One region of the Mesorhizobium sp. WSM4810 genome, then DNA from elsewhere that is predicted to be linked to it. Evidence: predicted binding sites of a transcription regulator. Region 1 holds the regulator's gene; the other holds the start of a gene.
What was found. The regulator LexA, encoded in region 1, represses DNA repair genes until DNA is damaged. The targets are predictions, from matches to a motif close to TGTTCNNNNTGTGTTCNG.

Region 1 (5,133 bases):
TGGCTTTTTCCTCGGCAGTCCAAAGATCGTCGTCTCCGAAGATGCACCGTTAACCGCACGCCTTTCTTCGTCGATCGAGAAGGCGCGCGAAACCATCGCCGACCATATCAGGGACAGCATCGGTGGTGCCGAGGGGGAGATTGCCGCTGCGCTGATCGTCGGCGTGCGTGCCGGCATCCCCGAAGAGATAAACGAATCGATGCGGCGCACCGGCATCTACCACATCATCTCCATTTCCGGCCTGCACATGGCGCTTGTCGCCGGCACCGTCATGGGATTGCTGCGCGGCGCCTTTGCGCTGTTTCCCGACTTTTCGTCGCGCCGGCCGGTCAAGAAATATGCGGCTGCTGCCGCACTCGTCTCCATCGCTGCCTATCTGATCTTTTCCGGTATCGTGGTCGCGGCTGAACGCAGCTTCATCATGCTGGCGGTAATGCTTGTCGCCGTGCTGTTCGACCGGGCGGCACTCACCATGCGCAACCTGGCGATTTCGGCCATCGCCGTTATCGTCGTGTCGCCGCACGAGGTGGTCGGCGCAAGCTTCCAGATGTCGTTCGCCGCGACTGCGGCTCTCGTGGGCGCCTATGCCGGTTGGTCCGACTATCGTGCCGACAAGGCCAAGGCGCCGCGACAGCGACGGTCACCGGTCGCTTTCGTCACGCGCAAGCTCGTCGCCGGGGCAGGCACCATCGCAATGACGTCCATCATTGCCGGCAGCGCCACCGCGCTCTTCGCCATCTGGCACTTCCAGCGCGTCTCGCCGCTCAGCCTGTTCGCCAATCTGGCCGTCATGCCGATCGTCACGATCGTCATGTTCCTGGCCGTCCTCAGCGCCTTGGCAATGCCTTTCGGCCTCGACGGCCCTTTCCTCTACATGATGGGCAAGGGCCTGACGGCGATGATTGCAATTTCGGGATGGATCTCGGAGCGTTCGCCGGTCGATGCAGTCGGCCTGATTTCGTTGCAATCGGTTCTGCTGGTGACGGTCGCCCTGGTCATCGCCACGATGGCGACGACATGGCTGCGACTTGCGGCACTTCCCTTTGCGCTCGCCGGCCTGCTGACGATTTCCGAGACGCGCACCCCCGACGTGCTGATCTCGGAGGATGCGCATCTGGTGGCGCTGCCGATCGGCGGCGGCGAACTTGCCGTCAACCGGATGCGTTCGAACGAATTCACCACCGACAACTGGAAACATGCGCTGGTTTCAACAACGATCGTCGAGCCGGAGACATTCGAAAAAGGAGATGTGCGGTTCGACATCGCCGACCCGGCCGACCTGCCACCGGGAGCGCCTTTCACCTGCACTGCCGGCCTGTGCTTGGCCCGGCATCCGTCCGGCGCGCTCATTGCGCTCGCCGACAACCGCAAAACCGCGCGGCCGGCCTGTGCCTTTGCGGATTTGATCGTCATCGACGATGCCACAGCCTATTACAAACCCTGCCGCAACCCGCTGGTTCTCGTCGTCACCAAACGGCAGCTCGCTCGCATGGGCAGTGCCGCCGTCTTCTTCGATCCGCTATCGGCGACGACGCGCGCAGAAATCCGTTTTGCCGTCAGACAGCCATACAGGCCCTGGCATGAGCAGCGGCGGTTTTCGCGCGAGGCGAGGGGCCTGCCGCCATACCTCAGGGCCGAGAAACCCAAGAAGCCTGCCGTTCAGTAACGCCGGATCAGTCCGACGAGCTTGCCCTGCACCTTGACCCGGTCCGGCCCGAAGATGCGCGTCTCGTAGGCCGGATTGGCGGCTTCCAGTGCGATCGAGGCACCTTTGCGGCGGAATCGCTTCAGCGTCGCTTCCTCCTCGTCGACCAGAGCGACAATGATCTCGCCAGGCTGGGCGGTGTCGGCGTTGCGGATGATGACCGTGTCGCCGTCGAAGATGCCGGCCTCGATCATCGAATCACCCTTGACCTCCAGCGCGTAGTGCGTGCCGCCGGTGATCATGTCCGGTGGCACCGAGATCGAATGCGTCTGGTGCTGGATGGCGTCGATCGGCACACCGGCAGCGATGCGGCCCATCACCGGTATGGAGACGGTGGCAACGACGTCGTCGTCATTGCCGGCCGCACGCATGCGCGAAGGCGCCGGCTTGATCTGCCGTCCGAGGCCGCCCTGTCCAAGGCCGCCTTGCCCAAGGCTGCCTTGAATGACGCTCGGCGAGAATTTGCGCGCCGCATTGAGGCCCGGCGCGATCGAATCGGGCAGGCGCAGCACCTCCAGCGCGCGGGCGCGGTTGGGCAGGCGGCGAATGAAACCGCGTTCCTCCAGCGCCGTGATCAGCCGGTGGATCCCCGATTTGGAGGCGAGGTCGAGCGCTTCCTTCATCTCATCGAACGAGGGCGGAATGCCGCTTTCCTTCAGCCGCTCGTGGATGAACATCAGCAGTTCATGTTGTTTGCGTGTCAGCATCGCGACCCCCAACAGAATCAGAAAAACAAACCCAGAACAAACACTATCTGTTCCATTTGTGTTCCGCAACCATTTAAAGTTTAATGAATGTGTTGACGCTTTGTTCAGCGTAGCATCAGCACGCTGCAGGCGGCGCCCGCTGCGGCCGCGGGAGCGAATGGCTCGCGCACGACCAGTCCGTTGGCGTCGGCCAGCATTCTGAGCATCGAGGAATCCTGGATACTGAACGGCGTTGCCTCAAGCGTGCCGGCTTCTTCCTTCACCACCGCGCGTACATAGTCCTGTCTGAGATCGTTGGCCGGCATGGCGGCGCCAAGCCGCGCCTGACGCATGTCCTGGCGGAAAGCGCGGCCGCCGAGCCGCGCCAGCAGCGGCTTCAGAAAGAGCTGCGTGCAGACCAGGCTGGCCACCGGATTGCCGGGCAGGCCGATGCAGCGGATGTCGCCCAGCCGCCCGAACATCAGTGGCTTGCCGGGCCGCATGGCGATTTTCCAGAAATCGAGCGCCATGCCTTCACCGGTCAGCACGTCATGGACGAGGTCGTGGTCGCCGACCGAGGCGCCGCCCAGCGTAACGATGACGTCCGCGCCTGCGGCGACGGCTTTTTTCACCAGCGCGGCGATCGCCTCCTTGCGGTCGGGGGCGATGCCGAGATCGAGTGCGCAGGCGCCGACCGAGCGGGCCGCGGCGGCGACGCCATAGGCATTGGAGGAGATGATCTGGTCGGGGCCAAGGTCGCTGCCCGGCGGCAGCAATTCGTCGCCGGTGGCGATGATGGCGACCAGCGGCCGTTTCACCACGCTGACCTGTTGGTGGTTGGCCGATGCCGCCAGCGACAATGCCGCCGGATCAAGCAGGCGGCCTTTCTCCAGCAGCGCGTCGCCCTGCGAGAAATCGAGCCCGAGGCGGCGGATGTTGCGGCCTTCAACCGTCGGCGCGGTCACTTCGACGATGCCGCCGCCGAGGTCGCGGACATTCTCCTGGATGACGATGGTGTCGGCGCCAGCGGGAAGCGGCGCGCCGGTGAAGATGCGCACGGCCTGCGCCGGGCCGACTGTCCCGGCAAAGCCGCGTCCGGCCGGCGCCATGCCGATCACCGAAAGTCTCGCGGGCACGGAGGCGACATCGTCGGCCCGCACGGCATAGCCGTCCATGGCCGACGCGTTGAATGGCGGCTGGGTGCGGAGCGCGATGAGCGGCTCCGCCAGCACGCGGTCGGCGGCGTCCATCAGGGCGACGCTTTCAGCCTGCAAGGGCGCAGCGTCCTCAAGCAGGTGCTCGAGCGCCTGGGCGACCGCAAGCAGCGCCATTATCGGCCTGCCCCCTGGGCGTCCGCCTTGTAGTCGCCGGATTTGCCGCCGGTCTTTTCCATCAGCCTGATGTTGGAGATCGCCATGCCGCGGTCGACCGCCTTGGCCATATCATAGATGGTCAGGCAGGCGACCGAGACGGCAGTCAGCGCTTCCATCTCGACGCCGGTCTTGCCGGTGACGCGGGCCAGCGCCGTGACCTTCAGACCGGGCAGCTTCGCGTCCGGTTCGATATCTACCGATATCTTGGTCAACAGCAGCGGGTGGCAGAGCGGGATCAGCTCATGCGTCCTCTTGGCCGCCATGATGCCGGCGATGCGCGCCGTGCCCAGCACGTCGCCTTTCCTGGCATCGCCGTCCAGAATCATTTTCAGCGTTTCGGGCCGCATCGAGACAAGACCTTCGGCGATCGCCGTGCGCGTCGTCTCCGCCTTGTCGCCGACATCGACCATATTGGCTTCGCCTTCCGCGCCAAGATGGGTGAGGGCGGCCGACATCGTCAGGTCACCCTGGAGCGACGTCCGTCCGTTTGGACGCACAAAGCACGCTCTAACGCTTTGTATCTATGCATCATGCTCTCCGAAAAGCGATTCCGACTTTCGGGCAGATGCATTGGCGGGCGCCTTGCCCGTCAAAAGCAGGTGCGTCGCAGTGGCCACGTCCAGTTGCCGCATCAGGCTCTCGCCGACGAGGAAAGTGCCAATGTCGCTCCGTTCCAGCCTGCGGCAGTCCTGGTGCGAGAAAATACCGCTCTCGCTGACCAGCAGCCGGTCGGCCGGCACCATCGCCGCGAGCCGCTCCGATGTCTCGATGCTGGTTTCGAATGTCCGGAGATTGCGGTTGTTGATGCCGATCAGCCGCGACGACAGTTTCAGCGCGCGTTCCGTCTCGGCCTCGTCATGCACCTCGACCAGCGCGTCCATGCCGAGCTCGAAAGCCGTCGTTTCGAGTTCCCTGGCTACGGCGTCATCGACGCTCGCCATGATGATCAGGATGGCGTCCGCGCCCCACGCACGGGCCTCGAACACCTGATAGGGCTCGAACAGAAAATCCTTGCGCAAAGCCGGCAATGTCACGGCGCTGCGCGCATCGGTGAGGAATTCAGGCGCCCCTTGGAAAGACGGCGCATCGGTCAGCACCGACAGGCAGGCAGCCCCACCTTTGGCATATGCCTGGGCCAGCGCCGGCGGATCGAAATCGGCGCGGATCAGGCCCTTGGACGGGCTCGCCTTCTTGATCTCGGCGATCAGCGCGAAACTGCCGGATTTGCGTTTGGCTTCAAGGGCCGAGAGAAAGCCGCGCGGTGCATCGGTAGCCCTCGCCCGTGCCTTGATTTCGGCAAACGGCACCCGTGCCTTCGCCGCCGCGATCTCGTCGCGCTTGTAGGCTTCGATCTTGCGCAGGATATCAG
Region 2 (5,133 bases), on a different contig from region 1:
GGAAGGCATAATGGATGCGGCGATGACGGCGCTGATCGCGCTGCACGATGTCGGCCCGAACGGACGACGCGCCAATTCCCGCGCGGGCTCGATGTATGTCGTAAAGCCCAAGATGCACGGGCCGGAGGAAGTCGCCTTCGCCGTCGAGATATTCGACCGTGTCGAGGCGCTGCTCGGCATGGCGAAAAACACCATCAAGATGGGCATTATGGACGAGGAGCGGCGCACCACCGTCAACCTCAAGGAGGCGATCCGCGCCGCCAAGGATCGCGTCGTCTTCATCAACACCGGTTTCCTCGACCGCACCGGCGACGAGATCCACACCTCGATGGAAGCCGGCCCGATGATCCGCAAGGGCGACATGAAGCAGGCCGCCTGGATTGCCGCCTACGAAGCCTGGAACGTCGACACCGGGCTGGAATGCGGGCTGGCCGGCCGCGCCCAGATCGGCAAGGGCATGTGGGCGATGCCCGATCTGATGGCGGCGATGCTGGCGGAAAAGATCGCCCATCCCAGGGCCGGCGCCAACACCGCCTGGGTGCCGTCGCCGACAGCGGCGACGCTGCACGCCACCCACTACCACAAGGTCGACGTCGACGCTGTGCAGGCGGCGCTGAAGAGCCGCCCCAAGGCAAAGCTCGACGACATCTTGTCGGTGCCGGTAGCGGTGCGGCCGAACTGGTCGCCGGAGGAGGTCCAGAACGAGCTCGACAACAACGCGCAAGGCATTCTGGGCTATGTCGTGCGTTGGATCGACCAGGGCGTCGGCTGCTCGAAAGTGCCTGACATCAATGACATAGGCCTGATGGAGGACCGCGCGACGCTGCGCATCTCCTCGCAGCACATCGCCAACTGGCTGCATCACGGCGTGTGCACCTCAGACCAGGTGATGGAGACGATGAAGCGCATGGCCGGCGTCGTCGACCGCCAGAACGCAGGCGATCCGCTCTACCGGCCGATGGCCCCTGACTTCGACAAGTCGATTGCCTTCCTCGCCGCCTGCGACCTCGTCTTCAAGGGCCGGGTCCAGCCCAACGGCTACACCGAGCCGGTGCTGCACGCGCGGCGGTTGGAGCTGAAGGCAAAGGAAAGACCCTCGATAGCGCGCACAGAGTTCTAGTATAACCCGACGGATATTAGCAATTGCTAAACATCGTTGTCCCGGTGCACGCGATCTGCTACGATTTAACCACCGACAAACGGCTCTGGGAGGCCGTGGGTCCGACTTCATGCACAAGAACTCAAAACCGGAGAACGGCCATGACACGGCTTCTGACGGTCGCTGCCCTTGTGGCGGCGGGCAGTTTGGTTGCGATGCAAGGCGCAGCCGCCGATGACGCTGCGATGATCAAGAGCGCTGAATCCGCCGCACCCCCCGCTGTATCAAGCGGCGCTGCGATCCACGCCATGGATGAGAAGGGTGCAATGCGCACACTGCGCGAGGGCACAAACGGCTTCTGGTGCATGCCGGACAACCCGGCCACACCTGGCCCGGATCCAATGTGTGGCGATGCCAACGCGATGGAATGGGCGATGGCGTGGATTGGAAAAAAGGAACCGCCCAAGGGCAAGGTCGGCTTCATGTATATGCTGGCCGGCGGCACCGATGGCAGCAACACCGATCCTTATGCGACGAAGCCCGAGGAAGGCAACAATTGGGTGGAGACTGGACCGCACGTGATGATCGTCAACGCAATGGATATGATGCAGGGCTATCCGGCTGACCCCAAACCTGACACGTCCAGGCCATATGTGATGTGGGCGGGCACTCCCTACGCACATCTCATGATCCCGGTTAAGTAGCTGCCGCGGCGGGCCGGGCCGGTCACCCTCCCTCAAGGGACCCTCAAGGGGGGGAACGTGTCACGCCGCCTGCGCCATTCGCTCCGAACTCATGCGGTACGAAATCGCCTCGGCCAGATGGATGCGGCCGACAGTCTCGCTGGCCTCGAGATCGGCCAATGTCCGCGCCACCTTCAGCACCCGGTGATAGGCCCGCGCCGAAAAGCCGAGCTTTTCACTGGCATCCCTGAGCAGCGACAAGCCTGATGCATCCGGCATCGCGATCTCCTCGATGACAGAGGGGGAGCAGTGCGCGTTGGTGGTGACGGAGGTCGCGCCGAGCCGCTCGAAACGTTCGCGCTGGGTTGTCCGCGCGCGGGCCACGCGCAGCGCCACATCGGCACTTTTCTCCGCCCGGTCCGGCCGGATCAGATCGCTGGCCGAGACCGCCGGCACCTCGATCCGGAGATCGATGCGGTCGAGCAGCGGGCCTGATATGCGCGCCTGGTAGTCGGTGCGGCAGCGGTCGCCGCGCAGGCAGCGATAGCCCGGCTCGCCGGCCATGCCGCAGCGGCACGGGTTCATCGCCGCGACCAGCTGGATGCGCGCCGGATAGGTGACGCGATGATTGGCGCGGGCGATCATGCAGTCGCCGGTCTCCAGCGGCTGGCGCAGCGCATCTAGCGCCTGCGGCGAGAATTCGGGAAACTCGTCGAGGAACAGCACGCCGTGATGGGCCAGCGAGGCCTCGCCCGGCCGCACGCGCAGGCCGCCGCCGACCAGCGCCGCCATCGAGGCCGAATGGTGCGGCGCGCGGAACGGCCGCCGGTCGGTCAGCTTGCCTTCGCCAAGCTCGCCTGCCACCGAGGCGATCATCGAGACTTCGAGCAATTCCCGCGGCGCCAGCGGCGGCAGGATCGACGGCAGCCGCTGCGCCAGCATCGATTTTCCCGATCCTGGCGGACCGATCATCAGCATGTTATGGCCGCCGGCCGCCGCCACTTCGAGTGCCCGCTTGGCGGTCTCCTGGCCCTTGATGTCGGCAAGATCCGGCAGGTCGCGCGCCGAGGCATGGATGCCGGCCTCCGGCCGCGACAGCACCTGCGTGCCGCGAAAATGATTGGCGATGGCGATCAGGCTGCGCGGCGCCAGAATGTCGAAATCCTTGCCGGCCCAAGCCGCTTCCGGGCCGCAGGCGAAAGGGCAGATCAGGCCCTTGCCTTCGGCATTGGCGCCGATCGCCGCCGGCAGCGCGCCGGCCACGGCGGCGATGGTGCCGTCGAGCGACAGCTCGCCAAGCACGACATAACCGGCCAGCATGTCGCCTGGAATGGCGCCAAGCGCCGCCATCAGGCCAAGCGCGATCGGCAAATCGTAATGGCTGCCTTCCTTGGGCAGGTCGGCGGGCGCCAGATTGACGGTGACCTTCTTCGACGGCATCGACAGGCCCGATGCGTGCAGCGCCGCCTGCACCCGCTCCCGGCTTTCGGCCACCGCCTTGTCGCCGAGGCCGACGATGTGCATGTTGACCTTGCCGGGCGCGATCATCACCTGCACGTCGACCGGCACGGCCTCGATGCCCTGGAAAGCGACCGTACGGACCCGCGCAACCATCTTTTCTGCCCCCGGACATGGGCCCGCCCGAAGCCCATGCGATCATGCCGCGAACGGCGTCTTCTGAGACAACCACAGATTTTGGGCAAAGGCAAGAACATTACGGGAACAATCGAACGTGGTGCCTTGATGGCGTCGCATCGGCTACGGATCGGAAACCGCTGTTCCGGCAAGCATGGGTGCTACTTGCGCTTGTCCTCAACCGCATCCCAGAACAGGCTGGCGATATCGGCGCCGCCGAAGCGTTTTACCTCGCGCACGCCGGTCGGCGACGTCACGTTGATCTCGGTCATGTAGTCGCCGATCACGTCGATGCCGACGAGGATGAAGCCGCGCTCTTTCAGCGACGGGCCGATGCGGGCGCAGATCTCGCGTTCGCGCTCCGTCAGTTCGGTTTTTTCGGCGCGGCCGCCGACATGCATGTTGGAGCGCGAATCATGCTCGGCCGGCACCCGGTTGATGGCGCCGACCGGCTCGCCGTCGATCAGGATGATGCGCTTGTCGCCGGCTCGCACCTCCTTCAGATAGCGCTGCACGATGTAGGGCTCGCGGAACATCTGGCCGAACATTTCGAGCAGCGAGGCGAGGTTGCGATCGGCCTCATGCAGGTGGAAGATGCCGGCGCCGCCATTGCCGTAGAGCGGCTTGACGATGATGTCGCCGAACTCCCTGCGGAAGGCGGCAACCTCCTGGCTGTCCTTGGTGATCAGCGTTTCCGGCATCAGGTCGGGGAACTCGGTGACGAAGATCTTTTCCGGGCTGTTGCGTACCCAGGCCGGGTCGTTGACCACCAGCGTCCTGGGATGGATGCGCTCGAGGATATGCGTCGTGGTGATGTAGTTCATGTCGAAAGGCGGGTCCTGCCTGAGCAGGACGACGTCCATCTCCGACAGGTCGGTGCGCACTTTCTCGCCGAGCGAATAGTGATTGCCCTTCTCGTCGCGGACCTGCATTTCCTCGACGCCGGCAAACACCTTGCCGTCGCGCAGCGACAGCCGGTCGGGCGTATAATGGAACAACTGGTGGCCGCGTCGCTGCGCTTCCAGCGACAGCGCAAACGACGTGTCGCCGGCAATCGAGACGGTGGAGATGTGGTCCATCTGGACAGCGATTTTCAGAGGCATGGCGGATCTCCGGCGGATCGGATGGGCTGCTTGCCCTTACAACCTCCCCGGTCATCTGCCAATCGCGACATTTTGAGGATTGCCTGCTGGGCGTAGCTGAGGCGCAGGCGGAGCGCCTTGCCCAGTTCGGCTGCGCCGGCAGCAACGATTCCTGTTCGGCGGGCCGGTTGGTTTCGATGCCACGCTCGGCTATCTCAGAAATTCCCTCCGTGGCACCTTGCGCTCAAGGCGATCTGACGAGCGACTTGTCAGACATAAGCCCGCGAATTTGCGTTTTCTCCCTTGCTCCCCCGACCGGTCTGGCTAGGATGCGCGCCGACCGAGCCTACGGCGCCGCGCGTCCTTTTGGATGCGCAAATGACGCTGTAGCACTTTGATTTTGCGCATGGTCCTTCCGAAAATCGAAATCGATTTTCGGGGCCACGCGCAGGGAGAAAAAAATGATGCCATCGGCGCGCTTTGCCGACCTTGAGGGCGCTTCGGTGCTGATTACCGGCGGCGGCTCCGGAATTGGCGCGGCGCTGACCGAGGGTTTTGCCCGCCAGGGGGCAAAGGTCGCCTTCATCGACATCGCCGACGGCCCGAGCCTGGCGCTGGCCGACCGCATCGAAAA

Region 2: a site for LexA is predicted at 3,490-3,507, ahead of AC0L3O_RS11250 (YifB family Mg chelatase-like AAA ATPase). Genes of this name have one in related genera too.

Annotation. Positions count from the first base shown of each region.
Region 1 is NZ_JBVVQV010000017.1:137,015-142,147, reverse strand. It holds gene AC0L3O_RS23235 (ComEC/Rec2 family competence protein) at 1-1,666, shown strand, start outside; gene lexA (transcriptional repressor LexA) at 1,660-2,412, opposite strand; gene AC0L3O_RS23225 (molybdopterin molybdotransferase MoeA) at 2,517-3,722, opposite strand; gene moaC (cyclic pyranopterin monophosphate synthase MoaC) at 3,722-4,219, opposite strand; gene trpC (indole-3-glycerol phosphate synthase TrpC) at 4,286-5,133, opposite strand, start outside.
Region 2 is NZ_JBVVQV010000006.1:69,511-74,643, reverse strand. It holds gene AC0L3O_RS11260 (malate synthase G) at 1-1,120, shown strand, start outside; gene AC0L3O_RS11255 (hypothetical protein) at 1,261-1,803, shown strand; gene AC0L3O_RS11250 (YifB family Mg chelatase-like AAA ATPase) at 1,864-3,396, opposite strand; gene gshB (glutathione synthase) at 3,579-4,520, opposite strand; gene AC0L3O_RS11240 (SDR family NAD(P)-dependent oxidoreductase) at 4,961-5,133, shown strand, end outside.